Regions from separate parts of the Frankia sp. AgPm24 genome, predicted to be linked through region 2. Evidence: predicted binding sites of a transcription regulator. Region 2 holds the regulator's gene; each other region holds the start of a gene.

Region 1 (5,554 bases), on a different contig from region 2:
TCGGACCGGCCAGCGGCGGCCCGACGCTCGCGGTCGCCGAGTACGGGCGGACGAGCCCGCCGACGAGCGTCGCGAGCACCGGCGGGGCGATGATCAGCAGGCCGAGCAGCAGGTCCGATCGGGGGGCGCGGGCCTTCACCGGGACCACCTGACTCTCACCGGGACCGCCGGGCTCTCACCGGGACCGCCGGGACTTCGGGGCGAGCAGGTACATGGCGGCGTCCGCCAACGCGTTCACCGTGACGACGAAGACCGCCACGACGACGGTCACGGCCTGGATGACGGGGACGTCCCGCTGGGAGACCGCGGTCTGCAGCGCCCCACCGATACCCGGATAGCTGAACACGATCTCGACGACCACGACGCTCGTCACCAGGGCGATCGAGGTCAGCGCCGCCGCCTGGCAGACCACCGGCAGGGCGGCCGGCAGGATGTGCCGGGTCGCCACCCGCCACCGGGGAACCCCGCGCAGTGCGGCGGCGAGCGCCCACGGGGTGGCGGCCGCGTCCAGCACACTGGCGCGGATCAGGCGGGTCACGTAGGCGAAGGTGCTCAGGATCAGAGCCGTCGCGGGCAGCGCCAGCAGCCGTGGTTGGAGGATCACCGGGTGGCGCGGGTCGACCAGCGCGAGCGCGGGCAGCCAGTGCAGCCGCACGGCGAACAGCGCGACGAGCAGCGCCGCGGTGACGAACGCCGGGATCGCCGAGACCGTCAGCGAACCGACGAGCAGCACCCGATCGGCGAGCCCACCCGGACGCAGACCCGCGAGTACCCCGGCCACCGTGCCGAGCACCGTGACGACGAGGAGCGCCACCGCCGCCAGCGTCAGACTGTTGACGAACGGACGGGACAGCAACGTGGTCACCGGCAGATCGTTGGTCTGCGACCGGCCGAGATCGCCACGTAGCAGACCGCCGAGCCAGTGGCCGTACCGTTCCCAGACCGGCTGGTCGAGACCGAGCCGGACACGCTCGGCGCGCAGCTGCTCCGCGGTGGCGTATGGCCCGAGCCGGGCCCGCACGATGTCACCGGGCAACGCCGAGGTCGCCACGAACACCAGCACGGACACGCCAAGCACGACAGCGACCGCCTCGGCCAGCCGCCGCCCTGGCTCGGCCACCCGCTCAGCCCATCCCCGGCCTCGGCCCACACCGCCAGCGTCCATGACGCCCCTGCCCGAGTCGTCCGCGCTGGGGGTGCCGTCCGTGCTGGGGGTGCCAGTCGTGCTGTCGACAGCGGAGACCGGGACGGGGGAGACGTCCGGGTCAGGGGACGCCGGGCTCACCCGGTGCGGTGGACGAAGCTCAGGTCGGCGACCCCGTAGTTGGGGTTCGCGTCGACGCCGCCGACGGACGGCGCGGTCGCGACCAGACGCGGCGCGAAACCCCAGACCAGGTCCGGGCCGGTGTCGTAGAGCTGCTTCTGCAGGTCGTCAAAGGCGGTCCTGCGGGCGGCCGCGTCCTGGTCACCGACGGCCTTGTTGTAGGCGGTGTCCCAGGCGGGCCTCTTCCAGCCGAAGTTGTACGGGCCATCCGAGAGGTAGATCAGGGGGGCCATGTCGGTGAACGCCCCGACCTGCGCGAAGGCCACCCCGGACGCCTTGGCCCACTGCTCGGGCTGGGAGAAGTAGACGTCCGGCGAGATGGTTCGCACCGTGATGTCGAAACCGACGGCGCGGGCCTGCTCGGCGAGCAGCTGTGTCGCCTCCACCAGACCGGGGCCGATCGGCGAGGTCAGCAGCTCGGCCTTGACCTGCGGCCTGCCGGCCTCGCGTAGCAGCGCGCGGGCCATGTCCGGATCGTGGGTGCGCTGCGCCAGCGCGGAGTTGTAGTTCGGCAGGCCCCGGCCCCACAGGTCGTTGCCGATGCTGCCGAAGCCGTACAGGGCGGTGTCAACGATCTTCTGCCGGTCCACGGCGTACTTGAGCGCCTGGCGGACCTTTTCGTCGTCGAACGGCGGGGCGAACATGTTCAGGAACCACGCGAGGCCCTGCTGGGCGCCACTGCGGTGGATGCTGATGGCCTTGTCCGCGCGCAGCGTGGACGCGTCCAGGTAGGCGACGTCGTCGGCCCACTCGACCTGGCCGGAGCGCAGCGCCGACAGCCGGGCCTTCGCGTCCGCCGCGGCGACGAGCTCGATGCGGTCGAGGTGGCCGCGGGCGTCGCCGTCCCAGTAGTCGGTGCGCCGGGTCAGGACGGTGCGCTGCCCCGGCGTGAAGGACTCGATCCTGTACGGGCCGCTGCCGACCACGTCGCCGAGCTTCGTCGCCGGCTTCCCGCCTGGCATGATCACCAGGACGACGCCGCTGACCCGGGCTGGCAGGTCGTAGACGGGGGAGGTCAGCGCGATCGTCGCCGTGCGCGCGTCGGTGGCCCTGCTCGCCTTCGCGTCGAACATCGCGATCGACGCGCCGCTCTCGGTACCCGTGAACGCCGCGAAGCTCGCCAGCACGTCGGACGTCGTCAGGGGCTTGCCGTCCGAGAACGTGATGTTCGGCTTGAGCTTGAGCGTCCACCGCGAACCATCGGCGTTCGGCGTCAGGCTCTCGTACAGCCGCGGCGTGACCGAACCATCCGGATGGGCGTCGCCGAGCCGCTCGTAGACCGCGAGCCCGCGCACCGATCCCAGCACGTCATGGCCGTGGATGATGTCCAGTGTGTCGGCCGGGCTGCTGGCGTAGGCCGCTCGCAGCGTACCCCCACGCCGAGGCGTGGAACTGGCCGCCGCCACGGGACCCGCCGAGCCGCTGGAGTCATCCCCGCAGGCGGCGAGCAGCGACGGCACACCCAGCGCCCCGAGCGCCACCATGCCGGCGCGCCCGAATCCCCGCCTGGTCAGCGCCCCGCTCATCGGACATCAACGTTCATCAAGGCCTGCTCCCCGCTTCGTCCCAGATCGCTGTCCCGGTGTCCGGACAACTTAGGCGTACCTTACGCGTACATTGCTCGCGTAAGGAAGTCCTAAGTTTGCTTCTGGATGGCACCTTGTGGTGTGCGAAGATGACCAGGTGGGGACCCCCGGTGCGGACGGCAGCACGCTGAGTCCCGACGGCACGCTCAGTCCCGACGGCACATTGAGTCCCGACGGCACATTGAGTCCCGACGGCACATTGAGTCCCGACGGCACGCCGCGAGCGGTCACCGGTGTCGTGGCGGCGGCCACGCCGCTGGGCCGCTACGGGCATCGGCGACCGCGACCCGGGCTCAGCCGGACCCGGGTCGTCGACGCGGCGCTGCAGGTCGTCGCCCGGGTCGGGCTGGACGGCCTCACCATGCGGGCCGTCGCCGCCGAACTGGACACGGCGACCACCTCGCTCTACCGGCACATCGCCGACCGGGAAGCCCTGCTGGCCGCCATGCTCGGCCGGGTCGCCTCGCACCTGCCGGTGAACGCGCCCGGTCACACGCCGCTGGAACGCCTCACCGCCCGCCTGGTCGGCGCGCACGACCTGCTCGCCGCGAGGCCGTGGGTGCCGTACGTCCTGGTCGCCGGGCAGTATGTGGCGGCTGAGTCACTGGCCTTCGACGAGGCGAACCTCGCCGATCTGGTCGCCGCCGGTCTCGCCCCGATCGCAGCCGCGATCGCCTATCGAGGCTGCTGGCATCTGCTGGTCGGCGAACTGCTCGACCAGCACGCCCTGCCCGCCGCGGTGGCCGCTCGCCGCCGCCACCGAGCCGCCCTCCCCGTGGACGACCTTCCGCTGCTGGCCTCCGTCGGCCCCACCCTCGCCGACCCCGCGGCGGACACCTTCGCCCAGTCCGTCGCCCTCCTGCTTCGCGCCGCCCTCGCCGACACCACGACCGCCGACTGACGCCACCGTTTTGCCGGCTGGCACCGTTTCTGCCGGCTGGCGCCGCATGTCGGCTGGCACCGCACTGTCGGCTGGCACCGCACTGTCGGCTGGCACTGCCCTGGCGATTGGGCCGCCGTCGCCGGCGGGGCTGATGGTGGCTGGCGGCGGAGCTGATGGCGGTGTCGGATGGGGGCTCGGATGCTGGTCGGGTGCCGGGCTGGGCCGCACCCGAAGCCGGGCGGTTGATCCTGACTTCGACCGTGCCCACCGACCAGGGTGGTGGGGTCTGGTCCGCGCACGATCCGATGGGCCATGGAACCGCGTAGTCCGTTCGGGTGGCAGCGTTTTCCACAGGGCCATTTTCCACAGATTTAGAACATGTGTTCGACATATGACTTCGGTCGAGCTATCGTCAGAGCATGCTCATTCATCCGAATGGAGCCGCCGGCCCTGAGCCGCCCGGAGGCTCCGCAGATATTCGTTCTGATGGTGGGAATGGTGGCTTCCCGGACGCCCCTGACATCCCTGCCGCGCAGGATGTCCCCGCGGGTTCCGATTCCTTTGATCGCGCTGTTCCAGGTCGTGTTTCGCAGGAGTTCCCGACCGAATCCGAGGAGGATGTTTCCGAGTTCACGGGCGGAGCTGGTTGCGACTCGTCCGGGAGCTGCGCGGGTGAGGCGTCGGGTGATGGCCGGTCGGAAGCGGAAAGCCTGCTGGGCGCGCTGGCCGCAACGGTCGAAGGCCTGCTGGGGTCGCAGGCGTGGCGTTGGTCATCCGACGACGTGACCGAGGCGATCTGCGCGTTGCGTGATCTGGACGCGCGATTGGCCGCGGTGCGCAGCATCATGCTGCTCGAGGCGCAGGATCGGGGGCTCGCGTCGAACGACGGCGCGATTGATCTGGCGCGGTGGCTGGCCGGGCGGCTGGTGCTGCCCAAGTCAGAAGCCGCCCGCCAGGTGGCCCTGGCGGAGAAGCTGTTCGCCGGCCCGTACCGGGCGACGGGTGAGGCGTTGGCCGCCGCGCGGATCAGCGCAGATCATGCCTTAGTGATCATGGAAGGGCTGGATGTCCTGCCGGAGCACCTGCCCGAGGCGGTGCGGGCGAAGGCTGAGGCGCATCTGCTGGAGGATGCCAGCCAGCTCGACTGGCGCCAGTTGAAGAGGGCCGCGATCCGGCTGCGTGAGCAGCTGACCCAGGTGGATACTTCGCCGGGCGGCGATGATCCGCATGAGGACAGCCGCACGGGGGAGCACTCCGGGTCTCGGGGCTGTGCCGGCGAGGAGAGCGAAGGCGAAGACGAGGGTGGCAGCTGTGAAAGCGGCGCCGGCGGTGACGTGGATGGCACGTTCGCTGGTGGGGGTCGGTGGCATGATCCGCTGGATGCACGGGGGCTGACGTTCGTCGACACCCCGGAGGGCACGACGCTGATCCGCGGAGAGCTCGACGCCGAGGGTGCGGCCCTGCTGCGCACCGCGCTGGACGGGCTGTCCGCTCCGGCGCCGGGCAAGAACGGGGTGCGTGACCTGCGCAGCCCCGCCCGTCGGCGGGCGGACGCGTTGGTCGAGTTCGTGCGCCGCGCGCTGTCGGCGGATGTCGGCCCGGCCGCCGGCGGGACTCGGCCGCATCTCACGGTCGTCATCGGATGGGACACGTTTCTTGGTGACGGAAACGAGCCGGCCATGACCGAATGGGGCCTTCCGCTTTCGCGGGAAGCCATTCTTCGGATCTCCTGTGACGCGCAGGTAGGCCGGATCATCCTTG
Region 2 (5,554 bases):
CACGCGTTGACGCCTCCTCAGCCCGGACCGGCACGACCACTCTCGACGCCACTCTCGACGCCACTCTCGACGCACCAGATGTTGTGCCCAACCCTAGCGCACCACACCATGGCTGGGACAACGACCCCCCGCAGTGCCACGCTGGGACACCCGTGCGCGGATGGTCCGCAACCGTCCGCGAGCACCGCCGTGCCGGCCGGGACCGTGGGATACCGGCAGGTCACCGCGACAACCGGCCGGCCGCCAGGCCGAGGACTCAGGGTGTTCGACCCGTCGGGGGTACCCGGCCGCCACGCCCCGCCACGACCGGCACAGCCCGCTCCAGCCGGCGTTCGCGACCGCGCCGACCTCATTCCAGCAGCAGGAACTCACCGGGCACGAGATCGGGCGAGGACAGGTGGTTGACCCGCATCAGCCGATCGACCACGGCCCCGGTGTCGGCATCGGGATCGAGCGCGACGGCGATCTCCCGGAGGGTCTCCCCCGCCACGACCAGATGCCCGCGCCGCGGCTCATCCGCCCGCACCAGCGACGCACGCGGCACCATCACCGTGAGCGCGGCCGCGACACACAGCGCGATGACCGCGACGACGACCGCCCGACCCCGCCGGGTCAGCCTCAACGGCGGCTCGGCGCCACCCCCGACCCGGGAACCCGCCACGCCCCCGGACGCCGCCACGGCTGCGGAAGCCCCCATCGCGCCCCGGAACCCCGTGGACGGATGGCACGCCCACCCGCCGGCGCCACCGCGCCGCTGGGCCCGCACCACCGCCAGATCGACGACCCGCGTCGCGTGGTCCACACTCACGACAACCTCCCGGAGCGAGCGGACAGGAGCCGGTTACGAACTCCCGTTCGATCGAACTACTGGTCGATTGTGACACGGGCCCGCGGGGAGAGGAAGAGACACGCTCGAACAGACGTTTGAGATTCCGCGACCATCCGGTTACCGTCAAGACGATCAGGTGTGGACCGGACGATCCCCCCCGGTCGCGGACACTGCACGCCGTGGCGAGGCTGGGCACCCCAGGTGACCAGCGATCGCGTGGAATCACGGTCCGCGACCTGGGGTTGCCGTCCGGCCACTACGCGGTATGCGACGAGGAGAGCGGTAAGCGATGACCACCCAAAGCAGGGGAACGCGCCGAGGCGGTGCCCGCGGCAACGTGCGGCCCTTCCCGGACAACCCCGCGGACGCGCCCGGACTGACCCCCCGGCAGCGCAAGGTGCTCGAGGTCATCCGGGCGGCCGTGGAGCGGCGCGGATACCCGCCCAGTGTGCGGGAGATCGGCGAGGCAGTCGGGCTCACCAGTACCAGCAGCGTGGCGCACCAGCTGAAGATGCTGGAGGAGAAGGGCTACATCCGGCGCGACCCGAACCGGCCGCGGGCGATGGAGGTGCTCGGCGCCGACCGCCCGCGCCGCGCCGGTGGCGGTGGGAGCGCCGCGACAGTGGTGCCGGCGTTCCCCGGCGAGGCGCCGGCCGCCCCCGGTGCCGCCAGCGATCCGCAGGCGACATACGTGCCCGTGCTCGGGCGGATCGCCGCCGGTGGGCCGATCCTGGCCGAGCAGGCCATCGAGGACGTCTTCCCGCTGCCGCGGGAGATCGTCGGCGAGGGCACCCTGTTCCTGCTGCGGGTCGTCGGCGAGTCGATGGTGGGCGCGGCGATCTGCGACGGCGACTGGGTGGTCGTGCGCCAGCAGCCGGTGGCGGACAACGGCGAGATCGTCGCCGCCATGATCGATGGTGAGGCCACGGTCAAGCGCCTGCGGGTGCGTGACGGCAAGGTGTGGCTGCACCCGGAGAACCCGAGCTTCAGTGACATCCCGGGTGAAGGCGCGTCCATCCTCGGCCGGATCGTCGCGGTGCTGCGCCGGGTCTGACGGGCGATGGCCGGCCGCCTGGGGGCGGCCGGCCAGTTCGGGTGGAGGTCAATGCCGGGGTGCCCGGCCCCCGCTCAGGCGCGGAACATGTCGAGATCCGCGGCGAGCGCCGGTGAGACCCGAGCCGTCAGGCGCGTGCCGTCACCGGTGTGTTCCTGACTCAGAACCTCGCCGATGGCGTGAATCCGCGAGACGAGGTCACCCCGCGTGTACGGGAGCAGGACCGTGAGCTCCACGTCCGGATGTGGCACCCGCAGGCTCAGGGCCTCGACGAGCGCGTTGAGGCCGTCTCCGGTGCGCGCGGAGATGAACACCGCGTCCGGAGCGAGCTGACGCAGTTCGGCCAGCACCGTCGGTTCGGCCGCGTCGACCTTGTTGACGACGATCAGCTCGGGTACGCCGCCCGCGTCGATGTCGTTGAGGACCTCCCGCACCGCCGAGATCTGCCCGGCCGGATCCGCGGCGGAGCCGTCGACCACGTGCAGGATGAGATCGGCATCGGCGACCTCCTCCAGAGTGGAGCGAAACGCCTCGACGATCTGGTGCGGCAGGTGACGGACGAACCCGACCGTGTCGGTCAGGGTGAACGCCCGCCCGTCGGGCAGGGTCGCCCGGCGCACGGTGGGGTCGAGGGTGGCGAACAGCGCGTCCTCCACCAGCACTCCGGCACCGGTGAGCCGGTTGAGCAGCGAGGACTTGCCGGCGTTGGTGTAGCCGGCGATCGCCACCGACGGCGCCTCGCCGCGGCGCCGCGACGAACGCTTGGTCTCCCGCACGGTCGACATCTCGGCCAGGTCACGACGTAGCCGGGCCATCCGCGCCCGCAGCCGACGCCGGTCCGTCTCGATCTTGGTTTCACCGGGGCCGCGGGTACCGATGGGTGCCCGACCACCGCCGCTGGCGGCGGCCCGGGACATGGATTCACCCCAGCCACGCAACCTCGGCAGCATGTACTGCAGCTGGGCGAGTTCGACCTGAGCCTTGCCCTCTCGGGACGTGGCGTGCTGGGCGAAGATGTCGAGGATCAGCGCCGTACGGTCGATCACCTTGACCTTGACGATCTCCTCGAGCTGACGGAGCTGGCCCGGGGTGAGCTCACCGTCGCAGATCACCGTGTCGGCACCGGTCGCGGCGACGACCTCGGCCAGTTCCCGCGCCTTGCCCGAGCCGACATAGGTCGCGGCGTCCGGCCGGTCGCGGCGCTGCACGAGGGCGTCGAGCACGGCCGAACCCGCCGTCGTGGCCAGGGCCGCGAGCTCCGCCATGGACGCCTCGGCCGCCCGCAGCGAGCCCGACGTCCACACCCCGATGAGCACGACCTGCTCCAGTCGGAGCTGCCGGTACTCGACCTCGGTGACATCTTCGAGTTCGGTCGCCAGGCCCGGCACGCGGCGCAGAGCCACGCGATCCGCCAGGTCGAAACCATCACCCGAATCGGCGAAGAAACCAGAAAGCGCCGCCGTATCGTCGTCGGCGAGTTCGATGAGTGATCTGTCCATGGTGGACGCATCCAGGGCGTCGGCAGGAAGTGTCATACCATCCGTTCTCAACGCGGCCCGCTGCCGCGGCATTCCGCGTCGCTTCGTTTGGCCAGGTCACGCGCGTGTGCGGCGACCATCGGAAGGGCTGCGCGACCCGCGTACCGCGGGCGGCGGTCGTCCTTCCGTCGTCTGCCAGGGTCCCACGCCGACGCGGCGATCGCGAATGGTTTCGGGCGGATCTCCGGCGGTGTTCGATCCCGGTCGATGCTTCGTGCCACGCCGCCGGTCGGCCGAGATGGCGCGTAGCGTCGGGCTCGTGTATCGCGAGCGCCGCGCCATCGGGCTGCCGGCCACCGTCTGGATCGCCCGATCGGACCGGCCCGATCGGGCGATCCACGCCGGCCCGGGTGGTCAGGCCGGCGAGGCGCACCGGGTGCTTCCCGACGGCGGCATCGACATCATCTGGAGCTCGGATGGCCGGCTGATCGTCGCCGGTCCGGATACGGCCGCCACCGTCGTGCCCTGGGCATCCGGGGTGCACCACGTCGGCGTCCGGTTCGATCCCGGTCACGGTCCGGCCCGGCTGGGCACCCCGGCCGCGGCGCTGCGCGACAGCCGGATCGACCTGGCCGCGCTGTGGGGCGACGGCCCGGCCCGGCGTCTCGCCGACCAGGTCGCCGCCGCCGGGCCGCAGACCGCGGCCCGGGCGCTGGCCATCCAGACGGCGCTGCTCGAACGGCAACCGGATACGCGGCTGTCCGACCCGATGACGCCGGCGATCGTGTCCGCCGTGCGGGCGCGCGTGACGGTGGGCGCGCTGGCACGGTCGGTCGGGTTGAGCGAACGCCAGTTGCTGCGCCGCAGCCGGCGGGTCTTCGGCTACGGCCCGAAGACCCTGGGCCGCGTCCTGCGTCTGCAGGAGGCGTTGCGCACCGCCCGGTCCGGCCACGGACTCGCCCTGACGGCCGCCCTGTCCGGCTACGCCGACCAGGCCCATCTCGCCCACGAGGTACGGGCGCTCACCGGCCTCACCGCCACCGACCTGCTCGCCTCCGCCAGGGTCACACCGACCGTGGACGCACCGAGCAGCGTGGACGCACCGACCGTGGACGCGCCGCCGCCGCGTTGACGGCCCACGAACCAGGTGGACGAGCCGTGGTCAGGAACTCGCCGGGACGGTGGCCGCGAGCGGTGCGTACAGGTCGACGGTGTTGCCGTCGGGGTCGACGACGCTCGCGTAACGCTGGCCCCAGAAGGCGTCCCACGGCGCCAGGTGACTCTCGTACCCGGCAGCGACCAGATCCCCGTGGACGGCGTCGACCTCGGCCGGGCCCTCGCAGGCGAAGGCGAGGCTGATCCGACCCTGACCGGCGCTGGCCGGCGCCCAGGCCGGATCGAAGGAACGGATGGTGGCCTCGGTGTCGAACAACAGCCGTTGCCCGCCGGGCAGGACGACCTCGACGTGCGGTTCGGCGTCGGCGTCGGCCGGGATGGCAAGCCCCAGCCGACGATAGAAGGCCAGGCTGCGGGCCAGGTCGGAGACGATCAGTCCAGTGCCGTTGAAGGTGGCTGTCATGACCGCAGGCTAGGCTCGCCCGCCGGCGCCGGTCTTGTCGGAATCGGACCCGTACCGCCGAGCATCCCGATCCGCACCGCCCCGTCGAAGACCAGCTCGGCCGGCCCCCGCAACAACACCGTGTCGGCCCGCCACCGAACGTTCAGCACCCCGCCGGGCACGTCCACCGCCACCTCGACCTCACCGCCACCAGCACCGGCACCGGCACCGGCACCACCGCCGTCGCCCGCAGAAGCAGCCGTCGCCCCGGTGGGGCGGCGACCATGGCGGTCGGCCCAGGCCACGGCCACGGCGCAGGCCCCCGTGCCGCAGGAGGCCGTCTCCCCGACCCCGCGCTCGTAGACCCGCATCGCCACGCCGCCACCCGGGCGATCCACGACGATCTCGACGTTGACTCCCTCGGGGAAGTCGTCGGCGCGAAACCGCGGCGCCCGGCTCAGGTCGAGGCCACGCAGCGCCGCGACGTCCAGATCGTCGGCGAAACAGACGGCGTGCGGGTTGCCCATCGACACGGCGACCGCGTCGAACTCCCGCCCGGCGACGCTGACCGGCGGCGCGGACGGGCCCGCCGCGGCCCGCGCGGAGAAGGACGGCGGGCCCATCTCCACGGTGAC
Region 3 (5,554 bases), on a different contig from region 2:
ACGGCTGGTGCAGGAACACACCGACCGGAACGCCGAGTTCGGCCTGCCCCTGCCCGGCGGCGAGCAGCAGGCGGCGGTCCGGCCCGAGAAAGGTCGCCCGGGTCGACGCGCGGGTATCGGCGAGCATCTCGGCCATCCCGGGGAGCCGGACGAGCAGACGCAGCACCTCCTCGTCCAGGCCGGCGGCGCGGGGACGTGGGTAGGTGGTAGCCGCCCTGTCCACCGCGAGCACCGACACGCCCCGCTGCCCGAGAAACGCCGTCAGCACCGCTCCCACCGGACCGAAGCCAACAACCAGGACATCCTTGATCATCGACCCTCCTGTCTTCTACGAAGAGTAGAACTTCCGTGGGGTGCTGTCGAACCTTTCGGATGTGGGGTCGCGGTCGCCGGCGGTGGCGGTCCATCGGCTCGGCGGCCGGGCCGCTGGGCGAAGTCGCTGTCTGCTCGGGGTCCAACTCGACCATGCGGGCTGTGGCGGTCGAGTCGACGCTTTCGCCTGGAGTCCGCGCATTGGCGTGGCGCTTTGTGGCGCGAACCGTGTGGACTGGTCGCGCCCTGGTTCGTGTGACCGTTGGTGTGGCCTGCCTCGACCGGGTTCTTCGCCATTATGCGCATGCGCGAATGTGTACTGGCCGGACCGGGCGCGGTGATGTACTGCCTGATGGTCGCTTCGAGTGCACTCTCGGTCCATCGGGCAGCCTATCGCATTCTGGTGAGTGCCGACAGTGGCTGATGGCTGATGGCTGATGGTCGTGTTGTCGAGTGTCGATTTCGGGCGTGGCTGTTTCCTCGAGGATCTGGCTGGTCTTCGCGGGGCTGATCGGGGTGGTGGGCTTGGTGCTGTGGTTGTGCGAAGCGGTGATGGCGCATCCGTTTCGCAGATTTTCCTGACCGGTCTTGTCGGGCGCCTCCAGCGGTCGTACGATTAGAACATGCATTCGATAAAATGATGGTCGTGGACGTGCCGGTTTCTTTTCCTGGCCGGTCGGTGGACGTGTTCTGCCGGCGGGCAGTGAATGTCGCCTGGAGGTGTGTCGTGGCTGGTGTTCTCAGGTGCGTGGAAGTGGCGGCGTCGCGGGTGCGGGTGGAGGGTGAGGGGTCGGATGGTACGGCTGATCTGTTGGCGTCGGCGGAGATCGATGGGAGCCGTATCGGGGAGTGGGGGCCTGGTCGTTGTCTGGAGATGGATCGTGAGATCGCGGGGGTGATCGCGCGGTGGGAGGCGGTGCGGTTGCTGGTGCGGGCGCAGTTCGCGCGGGGCCGGCCGGTGGAGGCCGCGGGTTCGTCGGCGTCGCGGGGGCGGGGTGGGCCGGTGGGTGGCGCGGGGGAGGGTGCGGATGGGTCGCCGCGGATGTTCGCGGCGTTCGCGGGTGATGAGCTGTCGTTGGTGGCGAATGTGGCGGCGACGCAGGGGTGTCGGGAGCTGGCGTTCGCGGAGCGGTGTGTGCGCCGGTTGCCGGAGGCGGTGGTGGCCTTGGCGCAGGGTGTGTTGGATGTGGGTCGGGTGGCGGCATTGGATCGGTTTACGGTGAATCTGGCGGATGGTCACGCCAGGGAGGTTCTCGGGCCGGTCCTGGGCAACGGGGGCGGCCGTCGTACGCACAGGGCGTTCGGTGCGGCGGTGAGCCGGCGGGTCGCGAAGGTCGATCCGGACGGGGCGGATCGGCGGCGGCGTAAGGCGGAGAAGAAGCGGGGCGTGGCGTTGCATCCGGAGGCCGATGGGATGGGCCGTCTGTCGGCGTTGTTGCCGGCGGAGCAGGCGCTGGCGGCGTTCACACGGATCGATGAGCTCGCGAAGCAGGCCGACGACCAAGTCGACGATCAGGGGAACGCCCAGACGGGTGGGCAGGGGAACGGCCAGGCGGATGGCCGGCGGGGTGATCAGAGGGACGGTCGGGGGGATGCTGAAGGGCGGGAGAAGCGGAGTCTCGCTCAGCGTCGGGCGGATGTGCTGTTCGACCTGCTGATGGGGCGTGACCGGGGCCGGGTCAACGTCGAGATGCAGGTGATCGTTCCGTTCGAGACGTTGATGGGTCTGGCGCAGCATCCGGGCGAGGTGCCGGGTTACGGTCCGATTCCCGCGGAGATCGTGCGTGAGATGGCTGCCGACGTGGGGTGCACGTGGCGGCGGGTGCTGACTGCCCCGAAGCGGGGGCAGGTCCTGGATGTGGGTGATCGCCGGTTTCCGTCGGCTCCGCTGGCCCGGTATGTCCGGGCTCGGAACACGACGTGTGTCTTCCCGACGTGCGACCTTCCCGCCACGTCCTGCGATCTTGATCACACGCGGGGGTCGGCGCGGGGCGGCCGGACCGAGCCGGGGAATCTGGGACCGCAGTGCCGGGCGCATCACCGTCTGAAGCATCAGGCGGATCGGATGCCTGCCGGTGCGGGGAAGAGATGGGATCTCCGCCAGCCGGAGCCCGGGCATTTCGTGTGGACGACCCCCGAGGAGCAGGTGTATCACGTGTATCCGGAGACGTACGCCGATTTTTAACCGGGAGAACGAGCCGATGCCCCGAACCGCGGTCGCAGTCCGCCACGTCCCCTTCGAGGACCTCGGAATACTCGGCCCGCTCCTCACACAGCACGGCTACCAGACCCGGTATGTCGATGCCGGTATCGATCCGATAGCAGAACCAGAACTCGTCGACGCCGACCTGCTTGTCGTTCTTGGCGGGCCCATCGGCGTGGGCGATGTCGCGCGGTACCCGTTTCTCGCCGATGAGATCCAGGCGCTCGGCGGGCGACTGGCGCTGGAACGCCCCACCCTCGGGGTATGTCTGGGCGCACAGCTTGTCGCCCGGGCGTTGGGAGCCCAGGTCACGTCGACCGGTCAGGTGGAGATCGGGTACGCGCCGCTGACCCTGACCCGGGCGGGGGAGGAGTCCGTGCTCGGCGCGCTCGGGGATGTTCCGGTTCTGCACTGGCACGGCGATCAGTTCACGATTCCCGCTGGCGCGAGGCACCTTGCGCAGACGCCCGGTTTTCCGTACCAGGCCTTCGAATGGGGAAACGCGGTCCTGGGGTTGCAGTTCCATCTTGAGGCCGACCACAGCCAGCTCGAGCGATGGTTGATCGGGCACGCCCATGAGCTCGCCGCGCACCGGCTGGATCCGCACACGCTTCGCGCCGCCGCGCAGCGGCATGGTCCGGACCTTGCGGTCCGGTCCCGGCGGGTGTTCCACGCATGGCTCGACCAGGTGGTCGTGGTATCCCGCTGAGATGTGGGAGACGGCGGTGTGAGCAGCCGCGAATCGCCTGGGTCAGGGTGCGGCCACCGTGGCGCCACGGCGGGCGTTGTAGACGACGGCATCCTTGCGACTGCCGTACTCGGCGAAGACGGCCAGCGCCTCGTCCCGCAGAATGTCGGTACGTACGGTGATGCCGCGGCGCTCGAACTGCTGGGCCCAGTCGTCGCGCATCGGGCCCTCGTCGAAGCCGGTGAGCGTCTCGACCTCCTCGCCTTCACCGGCGATGGTGAGCATCTGGACGCCGGACCACATGACCGCGCCGTAGCACATGACGCAGGGCCGCCAGTTGACCACGATCTCGACCGGGTCGCCCGTGGCACTGAGATCCCATGAGCCGAGCCGGGCCTGCGCGAAGGAGAGCGCTGTGACCTCGGCGTGCATGGTCGACAGTCCGGTGGCCAGGACGAGGTTCACCCCGGCCGCGTGGATCTGTCCGGTGGCCGGGTTGGCGACCACCGCCGCGAACGGTCCGCCGTGTCCCTCGACGTGGTTACGGGCCGCAAGTCGCAGGGCGAGGCGCATCCGGTCCTCGACGTCGGGAAGTGCGGCGCCGACAGCATCGACCTCGTCGTCGACCCAGCTGGGCAACGGGATGTCGAGAGCGGCGACCGGGCCCGCGCCGGCAGATGCCGGCGGTTCGACGGAACGGGAGTGCGTCATACGCGGGAAGCCCTTCGACGGTCTGGTGGGAGCCGGGTGGCGCCCTGATGGCTCGATGGCCTCGACGGGGACGGGACGAGGTTGTCGGGAGATGGGCGGAACTGGTTCAGGCGGTGAAGAAATGGGACAGGCCAAGCGCGCGCAGGCCCCGCCGGTAGGCGACGGAACTGCGGTCCGCGGGAATGTTCACCTCGATCCGGGGGTCCAGGGGAAGGTTCTCGGGGCGTTGTGCCTCGACGATGGTCCGGTCCTCGGCGAAGATCCGCACGTTGAAGTCGTAGATGTCCTGCGCGGGCTGGTCGGTGGCAAAGTTCTTCGCGATCGGCGCGAACATCCTGGTCTGGCGGGCGGAGACCGGAGAGGCGGCATTCATGATCGAAAGTCGGCCGTCGTCGGGGAAGTGCACGACGAGGGTGGCGGTGAACGGCAGATGGGCGTCGAAGCGGCGCAGCCAGCGGAACCCGGGCGGCGCGGTCAGTCCGCTGCCGTGGGGGAAGTTCGCGACCGTGCTCCAGTAGTCGGCGGTGAAGCCGTGCTCAGTGGGGGTCGACGTGTACTCGGGTACCTCGGTGTTGTCCGGGTCGGCGAAGCTGCCGGCGTGCACGAACGCGAAGTGCGCGACGTCGAGGAAGCCCTCGACCTGGCGGCCGGCGAAGGCGGCCAGATCGAAACTGGGACATGTCACGCGTTGGAATCCCGGATCGTCCCAGTGCGGCATGTGTGGGATGACGGGGATGGCTCGCCCCGGGGCGGTTGCGCCGGTGTGGGTGTCGCCGGGGAGAGGCCGGTCGGAGTCGGGGCGCAGGCAGGTCCAGATCAGCCCGTAGCGTTCCTCGGCCGGGCAGGTCGCCAGGGCCATCCGCGCCGGGATCTTCGCGGCTGGATGCGCGGGGATGGCCACGCAGGCACCGTCGGCGCCGAAGCGCAGCCCGTGGTAGGCGCAGGCAACGGTATGGCCGTCACCCACGCCCATGCTCAGCGGCACCCCGCGGTGCGGGCACAGGTCGCGGGCGACGACCACCTGACTGCCGGCTCGGTAGATGACCAACTGCTCGTCGAGCAGGCGTACCGCGACCGGCTGGTCACCGACCTCCCGGGACAGCGCGACCGGGTACCAGTGCCGGGCAAGGATCGCCCAGTCGTCCGGATCGAAGGAACAGTCGCTGGGGGGCGCCGCCAGCGCGGCGCGGATGTCTGACATCGATACCTCGAGGGGCGTGGGCGAGTGCCTGGGCGCGCAGGCGAAGAACAGCCATCCTGCCCCGGGCGACGCCGCTGGTCGGCGCCGCCACGGTGCGGGGCCCGGTCGACTGTCCTCGGTTGGATGTCGATCGGCTGGGCGTCAACGGTGTCAGGCGCCGTGCGCGATTCGCCCCCGGACCCAGGCACGCCGGTGGACCTGCCGGCGTACGTCGAGGTGACGGTCTCCGCTCATTCCCAGCGCATCTCCCCTGCCCTCGCCGCTGCTGCTCCCTCGCCGATGGGATCTCCCGCCGTCTGGCTCGTTGGCGGACGACCGCGTGAAGCTGGCTCGCCCACTGTCCGCCGATGCCGTTACGGGCTGGTGGCGGCCGTCGAACATCGGCGTATCGGGAGCGTGCGGCGATGGGGGGCTCAGGGGCTCAGGGGCGGCGTCGGTG

The links. The regulator LexA, encoded in region 2, represses DNA repair genes until DNA is damaged. The targets are predictions, from matches to a motif close to CGAACNNNNGTTCG.
Region 1: a site for LexA is predicted at 4,167-4,180, ahead of MXD61_RS03720 (HNH endonuclease signature motif containing protein). Genes of this name have one in related genera too.
Region 3: a site for LexA is predicted at 931-944, ahead of MXD61_RS24945 (HNH endonuclease signature motif containing protein). Genes of this name have one in related genera too.

The regions. Positions count from the first base shown of each region.
Region 1 is NZ_JALKFW010000005.1:99,527-105,080, reverse strand. Features, by position in the region: gene MXD61_RS03740 (ABC transporter permease) at 1-148, opposite strand, end outside; gene MXD61_RS03735 (ABC transporter permease) at 176-1,120, opposite strand; gene MXD61_RS03730 (ABC transporter substrate-binding protein) at 1,282-2,850, opposite strand; gene MXD61_RS03725 (TetR/AcrR family transcriptional regulator) at 3,008-3,811, shown strand; gene MXD61_RS03720 (HNH endonuclease signature motif containing protein) at 4,213-5,554, shown strand, end outside.
Region 2 is NZ_JALKFW010000002.1:28,952-34,505, reverse strand. Features, by position in the region: gene nrdR (transcriptional regulator NrdR) at 1-3, opposite strand, end outside; gene MXD61_RS28280 (LysM peptidoglycan-binding domain-containing protein) at 350-808, opposite strand; gene lexA (transcriptional repressor LexA) at 1,119-1,883, shown strand; gene hflX (GTPase HflX) at 1,958-3,418, opposite strand; gene MXD61_RS00995 (AraC family transcriptional regulator) at 3,681-4,493, shown strand; gene MXD61_RS00990 (VOC family protein) at 4,524-4,940, opposite strand; gene dapF (diaminopimelate epimerase) at 4,937-5,554, opposite strand, start outside.
Region 3 is NZ_JALKFW010000217.1:22,276-27,829, forward strand. Features, by position in the region: gene MXD61_RS24940 (bifunctional 3-(3-hydroxy-phenyl)propionate/3-hydroxycinnamic acid hydroxylase) at 1-313, opposite strand, end outside; gene MXD61_RS24945 (HNH endonuclease signature motif containing protein) at 1,187-2,497, shown strand; gene MXD61_RS24950 (glutamine amidotransferase) at 2,514-3,224, shown strand; gene MXD61_RS24955 (nucleoside deaminase) at 3,267-3,914, opposite strand; gene MXD61_RS24960 (aromatic ring-hydroxylating dioxygenase subunit alpha) at 4,021-5,115, opposite strand; gene MXD61_RS24965 (alpha/beta hydrolase fold domain-containing protein) at 5,529-5,554, opposite strand, start outside.